Regions from separate parts of the Erwinia pyri genome, predicted to be linked through region 1. Evidence: predicted binding sites of a transcription regulator. Region 1 holds the regulator's gene; each other region holds the start of a gene.
The links. The regulator CRP, encoded in region 1, controls carbon source genes, mostly activating them, when cyclic AMP is high. The targets are predictions, from matches to a motif close to ATGTGANNNNNNTCACAT.
Positions count from the first base shown of each region.

Region 2: a site for CRP is predicted at 2,626-2,643, ahead of pth (aminoacyl-tRNA hydrolase). Genes of this name have one in related genera too.
Region 3: a site for CRP is predicted at 2,037-2,054, ahead of cdd (cytidine deaminase). Genes of this name have one in related genera too.

Region 1 covers NZ_CP132353.1:409,884-414,088, forward strand. The annotation lists gene Q3V30_RS01860 (YccS/YhfK family putative transporter) at 142-2,220, opposite strand; gene crp (cAMP-activated global transcriptional regulator CRP) at 2,279-2,911, opposite strand; gene Q3V30_RS01870 (OsmC family protein) at 3,220-3,633, shown strand; gene Q3V30_RS01875 (phosphoribulokinase) at 3,671-4,205, opposite strand, start outside.
Region 2 covers NZ_CP132353.1:1,894,586-1,898,790, reverse strand. The annotation lists gene prs (ribose-phosphate diphosphokinase) at 1-791, shown strand, start outside; gene Q3V30_RS08815 (GGDEF domain-containing protein) at 1,029-2,207, shown strand; gene ychH (stress-induced protein YchH) at 2,280-2,561, opposite strand; gene pth (aminoacyl-tRNA hydrolase) at 2,823-3,407, shown strand; gene Q3V30_RS08800 (hypothetical protein) at 3,983-4,205, shown strand, end outside.
Region 3 covers NZ_CP132353.1:1,541,913-1,546,117, reverse strand. The annotation lists gene metG (methionine--tRNA ligase) at 1-759, shown strand, start outside; gene Q3V30_RS07170 (CidA/LrgA family protein) at 903-1,298, shown strand; gene Q3V30_RS07165 (CidB/LrgB family autolysis modulator) at 1,291-1,983, shown strand; gene cdd (cytidine deaminase) at 2,111-2,995, shown strand; gene Q3V30_RS07155 (NAD-dependent malic enzyme) at 3,165-4,205, shown strand, end outside.

The DNA.
Region 1 (4,205 bases):
CCGCGCACTTCCCCGGAAATACTTTACCAGTAAAGTGCCTTTTCCAATGTCATCACTCTGGCGCTTCTCCAGAAACCCTTTACCAGCAGAGCCATCTTCTCAACATCAGTACCCTGACACTTCCCCGAAGACAGCTCACCCTCAGGAGGATCTCTTCAGCTTGCGTATCAGCCAGCGGCCGTGATGCGGGCGGGCACTCCATGCCAGCGAGGAGATGGTGTGCATCACGCTCAGATGCCCCAGAATACGTTTTACGTGCCTTTCCAGAATAGTGGTCGGCCCCTGACTCAGCTCGACCTGAGAATCCATCACGTTGGTTTCTGAGCCTGGCCCGTCATATTCCAGACGCTGCTGACAGCGCTGCAGCGCCACCTCACAATCCTGCAAATAGCGTTCTGCCAGCGAAGAGGTCAGCATCGTATGCTCGCGCGCCAGTATGGTCATGGCGTTAATGTGCTCCACGATAAACTGGCTGTGCGTCACCCAGAGTTTCATATCGGAAAGATAGCGCGAATCGAATCCCGGCTCCTGCATCGCCTGATTCAGCGAGTTAAACAGGGCGTTATGCGCCTGATTCACCCGCATACGCTGATAAGCCAGCTTCACCGGATCCTGCTCATTGCCCAGCAGCATCTGCAGCGCATCCTGGTAGGTTTCAAGCGCATCGTGCGCATTCTGCCGCAGCAGGCCGCTTTGCCACTGTGGCCAGAGCCAGATCATGCCGCCGAAAGCGATCAGGCAGCCCATCAGCGTATCCAGCAGGCGGGGCAGCAGGAAGTCCGCGCCGTTAAGCGACAGCAGCTGAAGAGACCAGACCGCGGTTACCGTGAAACCAATCATCGCAAAGCCATAGAATTTGCGGATAAACAGATAGCTGATAAGCGTAATCGCCAGCATCACCAACAGCACCACAGATTCCGGCGCCTGAAGACGCAGCGTGATGGCGGCGATAATCAGTCCCGCCAGCGTGCCAAGCGCACGGTGCTGGATCCGCACGCGGGTGGCGCTGTAGCCGTTCTGGCTGACAAACATCACCGTCATCAGGATCCAGTAAGGCTTGGGCAAATTAAAGAACAGCGCCAGCGAGCTGGCAAAAGTCAGCATCACTGCAAAGCGCGAGGCGGTGCGCAGCGCGGCGGATTTCAGCGACAGATAGCTTCTGATAGCAGGTAACAGTGGCTGACGGCGCTGGCGGTCCGCCATCAAATCCCGCTGATACAACGGCCTCTGGGTACGTAAAACCCGGCCGATGCGGCTGAAATGATAATAACAAAAGGTGCCCACCGGATTGTCCGGGTGCTGTCGGGAGATCTTCTCCAGCGCCTGTAGCTGTTTATCCATCGTGAAGCGTTCAGGCAGCTTGTGATAGAGAATATCGTCAGCCAGTACGCGAAGCCGGGCGGCGATGGTCTGCGCATTCCAGCGGATTACCGCTTCAGCATGGCTCTGCTCTACCAGCTTTTGCACCTCTTCAGGCTGATGCAGGCTGACCGAAATATGCTCCTGCAGATCCAGCGCTACCTGGAACGCCCGGGTCAGGCGTTTGTGATGGTTGTAGCGGGTGGCGGAGAGCATATGCATCTGCTGGTAGCAGGTAGTGATCAGATCGACCGCTTTCTGTTGCCGGGCCAGCAGCGGCGGCAGCGCCTTTTCCGGATCCGTCAGCCTGGTCAGCAGGGTGTATTTGGCTTCGCAGTAGCCCGCCAGCTCGCGGTAGAGCAGGCTGAGCGTTTCCCGCATCGGCTGCTCTTTCCACAGCCAGAACCAGAACCAGTTAAAGACGCCGTACCAGATGGTGCCCAGCACGTAGAGCATTGGCGGTTCCCATATTGGCATCCGGCCAGCCAGGCTGAGGGTAAAAATAGCGGCGATCAGCGAGCCGGGCAGCAGCCGGCCATGCAGCGGGCTGATCTCGCCGGTGATGCCCAGCAGCATCGTCATGGTGAACAGGATGAGGGGTAAAGGCACCGCCTTTCCGCCCAGATACTGGATCAGAAAACTGCTGAAAGCGAACAGCGTTCCGCCGATGAGCAGGCGCTTGAAGAAACGTTTGTGGGGAGTATCAAGACCGGCGATGTTGCAACAGGCAGGCACTAAAGAGAAGAGCAGGCCCCGTTGCAGGTCACCCAGCAGCCAGCCGACAGCCACCGGTAAGCAGAGCACCAGCGTCTGGCGCAGCGCGTAGTTCACTTCAGGGTGATAGATCAGTCGACGCCACATCACTCCGTACCAAATAAAAAGGCGCAACAGAGGCTGTTGCGCCGTGGATCAGAGCCGATCAGCGTGTGCCATAGACAACGATGGTTTTACCGTGTGCCGAGATCAGGTTTTGATCTTCCAGCATTTTCAGAATACGGCCTACCGTTTCGCGTGAGCAGCCAACAATCTGCCCAATTTCCTGACGGGTGATTTTGATCTGCATCCCGTCCGGGTGCGTCATAGCGTCGGGTTGCTTCGCCAGATTCAGCAGAGTTTGCGCAATGCGACCTGTCACATCAAGGAAAGCTAAATTGCCCACTTTCTCTGAGGTAACCTGAAGACGACTGGCCATCTGTGCCGAGAGGCGCATCAGGATGTCAGGATTGACCTGAATAAGCTGACGGAATTTTTTATAGGAGATTTCAGCCACTTCACAGGCTGTTTTCGCACGTACCCACGCGCTACGCTCCTGACCTTCTTCAAACAGGCCAAGTTCGCCAATGAAGTCACCCTGGTTGAGGTAAGAGAGGATCATCTCTTTGCCTTCTTCATCCTTGATAAGCACCGCTACTGCGCCTTTGACGATGTAGTAGAGGGTTTCTGCCTTTTCACCCTGATGAATCAGCGTGCTCTTGGATGGATACTTATGAATATGGCAATGTGACAGGAACCATTCAAGTGTCGGGTCTGTTTGCGGTTTGCCGAGAACCATTCGCTGTTATCCTCTGTTGTCATCGTGCCTAAATACAGGGGCAGAGTTCCCTGTCAGGCGTTGAAATAATCAAGCGTTTCCCATCAGGAAATGTATTCGGGCCTCTGTGAAAAGCCTGGCTCGTTATGTTGTCCCGTTTCGTCGTGCTTGTAGAGTACTGACGAAAATATTACAGCTTTGTTTGTAGCACAGCTTTCAACGAGTGTCTTCTGTTGTCTCGCTTCAGCATAGTGGGAAAACTGCCGCATTGCCGTTTTTCAGGCTAAAGCGTAATCTGAAGTTAACTAAATGAATTAGAGGAATTTGTTATGCAGGCTCGGGTCAAGTGGGTTGAAGGGTTAACGTTTTTGGGAGAATCCTCATCAGGACATCAGGTATTGATGGATGGAAACTCCGGGGATAAAGCGCCAAGCCCGATGGAAATGGTGTTGATGGCCGCGGGCGGATGCAGCGCCATCGACGTGGTCTCGATTCTGCAGAAGGGCCGCCATAACGTAAAGGATTGCGAGGTGAAGCTCACCTCAGAGCGGCGTGAAGAGGCTCCCCGCCTCTTTACCCATATTAATCTGCACTTTATCGTCAGCGGCGTCGGGCTGGGTGACAAAGCCGTATCGCGCGCCGTGGATCTCTCTGCCGAGAAGTACTGCTCTGTGGCGCTGATGCTGGGTAAAGGGGTCAATATGACCCACAGCTACGAAGTGATCGAATTAGAGGAAAAGTAGTTCGCTGAGCGTAGGAGTAACGCCTGTTTACCGGGCGTTACTCAATTTTCTTGCCCTGAATCAGCCGTTTAACCAACGGCCCCATAATCAGCTCCATGGCCAGCCCCATTTTCCCGCCCGGCACCACCAGCGTATTGATATGCGAAATAAACGATCCCTGCAGCATCGACAGCAGGTAGGGGAAGTCGATATCTTCCAGCGCCTGGAAGTGGATCACCACAAAGCTTTCATCCAGCGAAGGGATAGCCCGGGCCGCAAAAGGGTTAGAGGTATCCACCGTCGGCACGCGCTGGAAGTTAATGTGCGTGCGTGAAAACTGCGGCGTAATGAAGTTGATGTAATCCTCCATTGAGCGCACCACTGAATCCATCACTGCTTCACGCGAATGGCCGCGTTCGCTGGTGTCACGCACCAGCTTCTGGATCCACTCCAGGTTAACGATAGGCACTACGCCGACCAGCAGATCGACATGCGCGGCCACGTTATTCTGCGGGGTTACCACGCCGCCGTGCAGCCCTTCATAAAACAGCACGTCGGTCGGTTCGGGCAGCGGCTGCCACGGCGTAAAGGTG
Region 2 (4,205 bases), 1.5 Mb from region 1:
TTTTCATCATCCAGTCCACCTGTGCCCCTACCAATGACAACCTGATGGAACTGGTTGTGATGGTAGATGCCCTGCGCCGTGCATCCGCTGGCCGTATTACTGCCGTCATCCCCTATTTTGGCTACGCCCGTCAGGATCGTCGTGTACGTTCCGCTCGTGTACCTATTACGGCCAAAGTGGTTGCTGACTTCCTCTCCAGCGTAGGTGTCGATCGCGTACTGACTGTGGATCTGCATGCTGAACAGATTCAGGGCTTCTTTGACGTCCCGGTTGATAACGTATTTGGTAGCCCGATCCTGCTGGAAGATATGCTGCAGATTGGTTTAGAGAACCCGATTGTGGTCTCTCCGGACATCGGTGGCGTGGTTCGTGCCCGCGCTATCGCTAAGCTGTTGAACGACACCGATATGGCGATCATCGATAAACGCCGCCCACGTGCTAACGTTTCTCAGGTGATGCATATCATCGGTGACGTCGCTGGTCGTGACTGCGTGCTGGTGGATGACATGATCGACACCGGTGGCACCCTGTGCAAAGCCGCTGAGGCCCTGAAGGAGCGTGGCGCTAAGCGTGTATTCGCTTACGCTACTCACCCGATTTTCTCCGGTAATGCCGTAGAAAACCTGCGTCATTCCGTAATCGACGAAGTGGTGGTTTGCGACACCATTCCGCTGCCGGAAGAGATCAAAGCCCTGCCAAACGTCCGTACGTTAACGCTGTCAGGCATGCTGGCTGAAGCGATTCGTCGTATCAGCAACGAAGAGTCTATCTCTGCAATGTTCGAGCATTGATAGCCAGAGGGGGACGGGTTCGCCCGTCCCGCTTTTAGCTTTACGGGTATCCATTCTGTCACGGGTCATTAACCTTTTTTAAATTCCACGCCGCTTATTTTTCCTCTTTGTTATTGCCGCATTTGCCTTAATTATCACCAGCCGTAATTATTTTTCGCAAAGCGCCCTGCCAGCTCTTTTGGCTTGTAATCATTAGTGATATTTTGCCTGAACCGCCCCGCCAGGAATCTTCTTACTATGACGCTCGACGTCTATACCCTCTTCGTTTGCGAGCTCTATGTGCTGTTCTTCCTCTGCATCATTATGGTGTTTGCCTGGAAAGGGTCGCAGTACAGTCGTGTGTTAGGCTTTCAGTGCCTGTCGCTGAGCGTCACTATCGTCGCCGTATTTTTGAGCAGCCTGCGCAGCGAGGGGCACCTATTCCTGCCCGTAGCCGTTGGGAATCTGCTGGTGATGCTGGCCTACAGTCTGCTGGTCATGGCCTTCCGCGCTTTTCGGGGCGCCTCCTGCGGATGGCTCTGGACGCTGGGCCCGCTGATCTGGGTTCTGCTTTGCCTCTCTCCGGCGTTTTATCACTCCATGCCGCGCCGTATCCTGGCCGTCTGCGTGTTCTGCGTGATTTATACCGGCTGGATGATCGTGGAGCTGCACCGTTCACGGGCCACCCTTCCCGTCACCTACTGGCCTGCGCAATTACTGCTCTGGATCCATCTGCTGTTTCATGTTGTCAGAGGCGTGATGGATGGCGGCGTTGCCAGCCCGCTGCATGGTGCGATTGGCGGCTCCACCTTCTCGGTTTACGTGATTATGGAGTCCATCCTGATGGTGATTGGGCTGACCTTTGCCATGCTGGCGATGGTAAATGAGCGGACGCAGATCCAGTATAAAAATGCTTCCCTGCTCGATCCTCTCACCGGCATCTGGAACCGCAGGGCGCTGTTTGAACAGGGCGAAGCGATGGGACGTCAGTGTGACAAAACATCGCAGCCGCTGACCATCATGCTGTTCGACCTCGACTATTTCAAAAGCATCAATGACCGGTTCGGTCACAATCAGGGCGACCGGGTATTAATTGATTTTTGTACCCGGGTAGAGCAACTGATGCCCGCCAGAAGCGTTTTTGCCCGACTGGGCGGGGAAGAATTTGCCGCCATTGTCATGTTAAGCGAAGAGGATGGTGTGCGCTGTGCGGAGAAAATCCGCCATGCAGTTGCAAGCTCCCAGCCTGAAGGAGTGCATTATACCGTGAGCATTGGCGTAGCGAGCTGTAATGAGAGCGATCGCTCAGTGGCGCCGCTGATGGTGGCTGCGGATGAAGCTCTCTATCAGGCTAAAGCTCTGGGACGGAACCGGGTGATACGTTTTCAGCCTGACGAGCCGGAGAGCGCTAAAGTACTGAGCGCAACCGGCGCCTGAGCAGATATTTTACCCCAGGCGCTCAAAGCAAAACGCCTCTTATCAAAGAGGCGTTGGTCGGAGGCGTTAAGGTTAGTGGTGGCCGTGCCCGTTCGATCTTCTGCAGCGCTCGTCGCCATAATGACGAACCCAGTAGTAGCGGTCGCACACTTTCTCGCGCCCGCTTATGCGCGCGCCCACCAGCCATAACAGCGCACCAATAAAGATGCTGAAAATAGCACCCTGCACCATAAACTGCGGTAAGTGGAGCTGAGGAAGCTGATTCAGTACGGAATAACCTACTCCCACCACCATTACCACCAGCCCCAGCACCATCAGTGCGTTACCGGTCAGATTGGCATGTTTACGTTTCATTCTTCCTCTCCCGTTCCCAGCCTTGTTCAGATGTCATAAGTTTATGCAATAGCTGAACGGCGCGGTGCGGGTCAGATCACATTTGCTGCACAAAGTTTGACAAAACTTTACGCGTAAGCGCCTGCTTTTTAATAGAATTCATATTATCACCTTAATCAACTATTGCTTTTCAGACACATTATCACGCGCAATTTTGAGTTCTTCGCCGCAGCCAGGTACACTAGCGCCTGATCCCTCGCACTTCCTCAGGAAAACAGACAAGTGAGCAGCATTAAACTGATTGTAGGCCTTGCCAATCCCGGCGCTGAGTACGCCGCCACCCGCCATAATGCAGGCGCCTGGTACGTTGATTTACTGGCGCAGCGCTACAATCAGGCGTTAAAGGAAGAGAGCAAATTTTATGGCTATACCGCGCGGCTGAATATCGCTGGCGAAGATGTCAGGTTGCTGGTGCCCACCACATTTATGAATCTGAGCGGTAAAGCGGTAGGCGCGATGGCGACGTTTTACCGTATCGCACCGGAGGAGATCCTTGTGGCGCACGATGAGCTGGATCTCCCGCCCGGCGTGGCGAAGTTTAAGCAAGGCGGCGGACATGGCGGCCATAACGGCCTGAAAGATATCATCAGCAAGTTGGGTAACAATCTCAACTTTCATCGGTTGCGTATCGGCATTGGTCATCCTGGCGATCGCAATAAAGTGGTGGGTTTTGTGCTGGGTAAACCTCAGGCAGCGGAACAGACGCTGATCGATAACGCCATTGACGAAGCGGCGCGCTGCACGGAAGTGTGGCTGAAAGAAGATCGTTTAAAAGCGATGAACCGGCTGCACAGCTTTAAAGGTTAGGGTTATTAAGAGTGGCTGGTTAGGGTTATTTAAGAGCGGCTGAAGAATATTCTTCAGTCCGCCAGCACGTAGAATTGATACGATTGCAATTTCACAGATTTTTTATAAAGGCTGCAACAAAGCCTGGCAGATGGATCATAAAAGTTAAATAATTGACGAAAAAATATCGTGCATAATTTATGAATTTAACGGGTCTTCTGAATAAAATTATCTGTTGTATGATAATCTTTCCAGAAAGATAAATCCCTACTCCCGCTTAACCTGTATAAATTTCACTCTCCCCTCTTCCTTTAAATAAAGACCTCCTTTTCTTTCCAGATGTTTATTAAAAATCACCTTAATTAATTTAAGTAACAAGTTCATCACATTTACAAGGTATCAGAAAGACAGGCGTATCGTAAAATTATTAACCCCCACACCCCACTGCTTTGTTGATAGTCTTGTTTATGAAAATTATTATCCAGATCACATTATCCCACGATGAATATATATATATTTTTCTTCTACGCAAAAACACATTATAAAATCACTAATATGATTTTAAAGGACTATTTATACTAACAAAGGAGAGTTTTATGGTGGGATTCAATTATGGTGGTGGCCCGGGCGATGGCACCAACTGGAGTTCAGAAAGAGGAAGTGAACCCAGCCCGGGCGGCGGCAGCCAGGGACATGGCGGCGATCGAGACAATGGGGGATCTTCAAATAGCGGAAAATCTCAAGCGACAGATGAACTCCGCGCGGCTGGCGATGCCCTTGCCCGAGCAAAAGGTAAAGTACCTGCTGAATTTGGTTACT
Region 3 (4,205 bases), 1.1 Mb from region 1:
TTTGGTCGCGCCGTACGTGAAATCATGGCGCTGGCCGACGTGGCGAACCGCTACGTTGACGAGCAGGCACCGTGGGTGGTGGCGAAGCAGGAGGGGCGCGATGCTGATCTGCAGGCTATCTGCTCAATGGGCATTAACATGTTCCGCGTGCTGATGACCTGGCTGAAGCCTGTACTGCCTTCGCTGACCGAACGGACGGAAGCATTCCTGAACGCAGAGCTGAGCTGGGACAGCATTCAGCAGCCGCTGCTGGACCACAACATCTCCGCCTTTAAAGCGCTCTACAGCCGTGTAGAGATGGATAAGGTCAACGCCCTGATCGAAGCATCAAAAGAAGATGCGGCAGCGGCGACCCAGCCTGCGGCCGTTACCCCGGCTAAAGCGGCCAGCAAGCCTGCGGCCAGCGCCGCTGTAGAAGCTGTGGCTGAGACCATCAACTTTGATGACTTTGCCAAAGTGGATATGCGCGTGGCGCTGATCAAAACCGCCGAGCTGGTGGAGGGGTCTGACAAGTTGCTGCGTCTGGTACTGGATATGGGCGGCGATGAAACGCGTCAGATCTTCTCCGGTATCCGGGCAGCCTATCCGGATCCTTCCGTGCTGGAAGGCCGCATGACGGTCGTGGTGGCAAACCTTGCGCCGCGTAAGATGCGCTTTGGCGTCTCAGAAGGCATGGTGCTTTCAGCCGGTCCTGGTGGGGAAGATCTGTTTATCCTCGGTGCCGACAGCGGCGCTCAGCCGGGTATGCAGGTTAAATAACCTTTTACCTTTAGCGGCAGTAGCAAAATCAGGGGCGAAGATAATTCGCCCCTTTTTTATTGCCGCCCCGGCGGGCAGTGTGACCCGTAGCACGTTTTCTCGTTTCGTCGTATGATTAACGTTCTTAAAACCAGGAGCTTATCATGCGCAGCGTGCTCTCCGTGGGCGGACAATATCTTCGCGCCTTCCTCATTCTCTATCTCTGCCTCTATGCCGGGACCGGCGTTGCAGCCCTGCTTCCGGTGACTATCCCCGGCAGCATACTTGGCATGCTTATCCTGTTCGGCTTACTCGCTCTGCAAATCCTGCCTGTTGAGTGGGTGAAGCCCGGAAGCACCCTGCTGATCCGCTATATGGGCCTGCTGTTTGTGCCGATCAGCGTCGGGATTATGAGCTATACCGATATTCTCAGCGCACAGTTTGGCCCGATTGTGGTCTCCTGCGTGCTGAGCACCTTTATTGTGCTGATCACCGTTGGGCTGGCCTCCCACAAATTGCACAGCCGGCCGCTGAAAAAACCAGGAGCCGTGGATGAGTGATATCTGGTGGTCACTGCCGCTGACGATGGTGGTATTTTTTGCGGCCCGCATGCTGGCCGCAAAGGTTAAGATCTCGCTGGTCAACCCCTTGCTGGTTTCAATGGCGGTAATTATCCCGCTGCTGCTGCTTATCCAGATGCCTTACGCACGCTATTTCCAGGGAAGCTCGCTGCTTAATCACCTCCTTCAGCCTTCTGTGGTGGCGCTGGCGATCCCGCTTTACGAACAGATGCACCAAATCCGCGCGCGCTGGAAAGCGATTATCGGCGTCTGTTTTATGGGCAGCATGACGGCGATGATCTCCGGTACGGCCATTGCGCTCTGGATGGGAGCGACGCCGCAGATTGCCGCCACCATTATGCCTAAATCGGTGACCACGCCGATTGCCATGGCTGTCTCCGGCACGCTGGGAGGCATTCCGGCCATCAGCGCCATTTGTGTGCTGATCGCAGGCGTACTGGGCGCAGTGTTTGGCCACATGGTCCTCAACCTGCTGAAAATTACCGGCAAACCGTCGCGGGGTTTAGCCATTGGTAACGCTTCTCACGCGCTGGGAACTGCCCGCTGTGCCGAACTGGATTACCAGGAAGGGGCATACAGCTCGCTGGCGCTGGTGATCTGCGGGATCATTACTTCCCTGCTGGCACCCTTTATGTTTCCGCTGCTGATGCACCTCTGGGGCTAAAATTTGCGATGGATCGCGCAATTTGTAATTCACTTTCATTAATTGCATTGCTTGTGTGATTTCAATCACATATAACTCTTCGACAGCCCGCTACACTCAGCGGCCGTTTATGCGAAAGAGGCTTATTATGCACCCACGTTTTCACGCTGCGTTTGCCACGCTGCCTTCAGCTCTGCAGAGCGCCCTGCAGCCCATTCTCTCTTCAGCCGATTTTCAGGCTTTCCTGACGCCGCTGCAGATTGCCGGGATCAAATCTCTGACCGGGCTTGATGACCAGCAACTGGCGTTTGCCCTGCTGCCGCTGGCTGCGGCCTGCGCCGTAGCGCCGCTGTCGAATTTTAATGTGGGGGCAGTGGCCCGGGGCAGCAGCGGACATCTCTATTTTGGCGCAAATATGGAGTTCACTGGCGCCACCATGCAGCAAACTGTCCATGCAGAGCAGAGCGCGGTTACCCATGCCTGGCTGCGCGGCGAGAAGTCGCTGGAGGCGATTACCGTGAATTACACGCCATGCGGCCACTGCCGTCAGTTTATGAATGAACTGAACAGCGGCACAGCGCTTGGCATCAATCTGCCCGGCCGTGAGCCTGCCACGCTGGCGGATTATCTGCCGGACGCTTTCGGCCCCCGCGATCTGGCTATCGAAACGCTACTGATGGATAAGGTTGATCACGGTTTAGTGATTAAAGGCGATCCGCTGGCTCAGGCCGCGCTTGAGGCTGCCAGCCGGAGCCATGCGCCTTATACGCAGGCCTGGAGCGGCGTGGCGTTACAGGCCGCCGATGGGACGATTTTTGCCGGTCGCTATGCGGAAAACGCCGCCTTTAACCCCAGCCTGCCGCCGCTACAGGCCGCGCTGAATTTGCTCAGCCTCGCAGGGCATGACGTGTTGCAGATCCAGCGCGCCGTGCTGGCAGAGGCGCCGGATGCCAAAGTGATCCAGCGACAGGCCACGCAGGCAACGCTGCAGGCGCTGGGCTGTGCCAATGTCACTACCATTCCTCTGGACTGAACCGCCCCTTAGTCTTCCGACGGTATGATGCAGGCTTCGCCTGCGTCCCCCCGCAAAATCTGAATAAAAATCGCTCCTTTTGTTAACTCCCGTTAACAAAAGCTGTACTTTCAGACTAAATATTTTAGGATTGGCGCACAACGTCACGATCCGAATGAGTATTGATTACATGGAACTCGAATACGAAAGTAAACGACCGCTCTATATCCCTTATGCTGGCCCTATTTTGCTGGAATTCCCCCTGTTAAATAAGGGCAGCGCCTTCTCTGTTGAAGAGCGTAATGAATTTAACCTGCGTGGGCTGCTGCCAGAAACGGTAGAGACGATTGAAGAGCAGGCTAAACGCGCCTGGCGTCAGTTCCAGGATTTCAAAAACGATAACGATAAACACGTCTACCTGCGCAATATCCAGGACACCAACGAAACCCTGTTCTACCGCCTGCTGGATAATCATCTTGAAGAGATGATGCCCATTATCTATACGCCCACCGTCGGCGCAGCCTGCGAGCACTTCTCAGAAATTTACCGTCGTGCCCGTGGCGTATTCATCTCCTATCCGAACCGCGGCAACATTGAAGATATGCTGCAAAACGCCACCAAACAGAACGTGAAGGTGATTGTCGTCACCGACGGCGAGCGTATTCTGGGCCTGGGTGACCAGGGGATCGGCGGCATGGGTATTCCCATCGGCAAACTGTCGCTCTATACCGCCTGTGGCGGCATCAGTCCAGCCTATACGTTGCCAATCGTGCTGGATGTTGGCACCAATAACCAACAGCTGCTGAACGATCCGCTTTACATGGGCTGGCGTCATCCGCGTATTACCGGCGAAGAGTACGATAACTTCGTGCACGAATTTATCCTGGCCGTGAAGAGCCGCTGGCCAAACGTCGTGCTGCAATTTGAAGACTTTGCGCAGAAAAACGCGATGCCGATCCTTGAACGCTATCGTGATGAAGTGTGCTGCTTTAATGATGATATCCAGGGCACCGCAGCGGTGACGCTGGGTACGCTGATTGCCGCCAGCCGTGCCGCCGGCAGCAAAATGAGCGAGCAGAAAGTCGTGTTCCTCGGCGCTGGTTCAGCGGGTTGTGGTATCGCTGAGCAGATCGTCGCCCAGATGAAGTCTGAAGGACTGAGCGATGATGAAGCGCGCGCACGCGTCTTTATGGTCGATCGCTTCGGCCTGCTGACCGACAAGCTGCCAAAC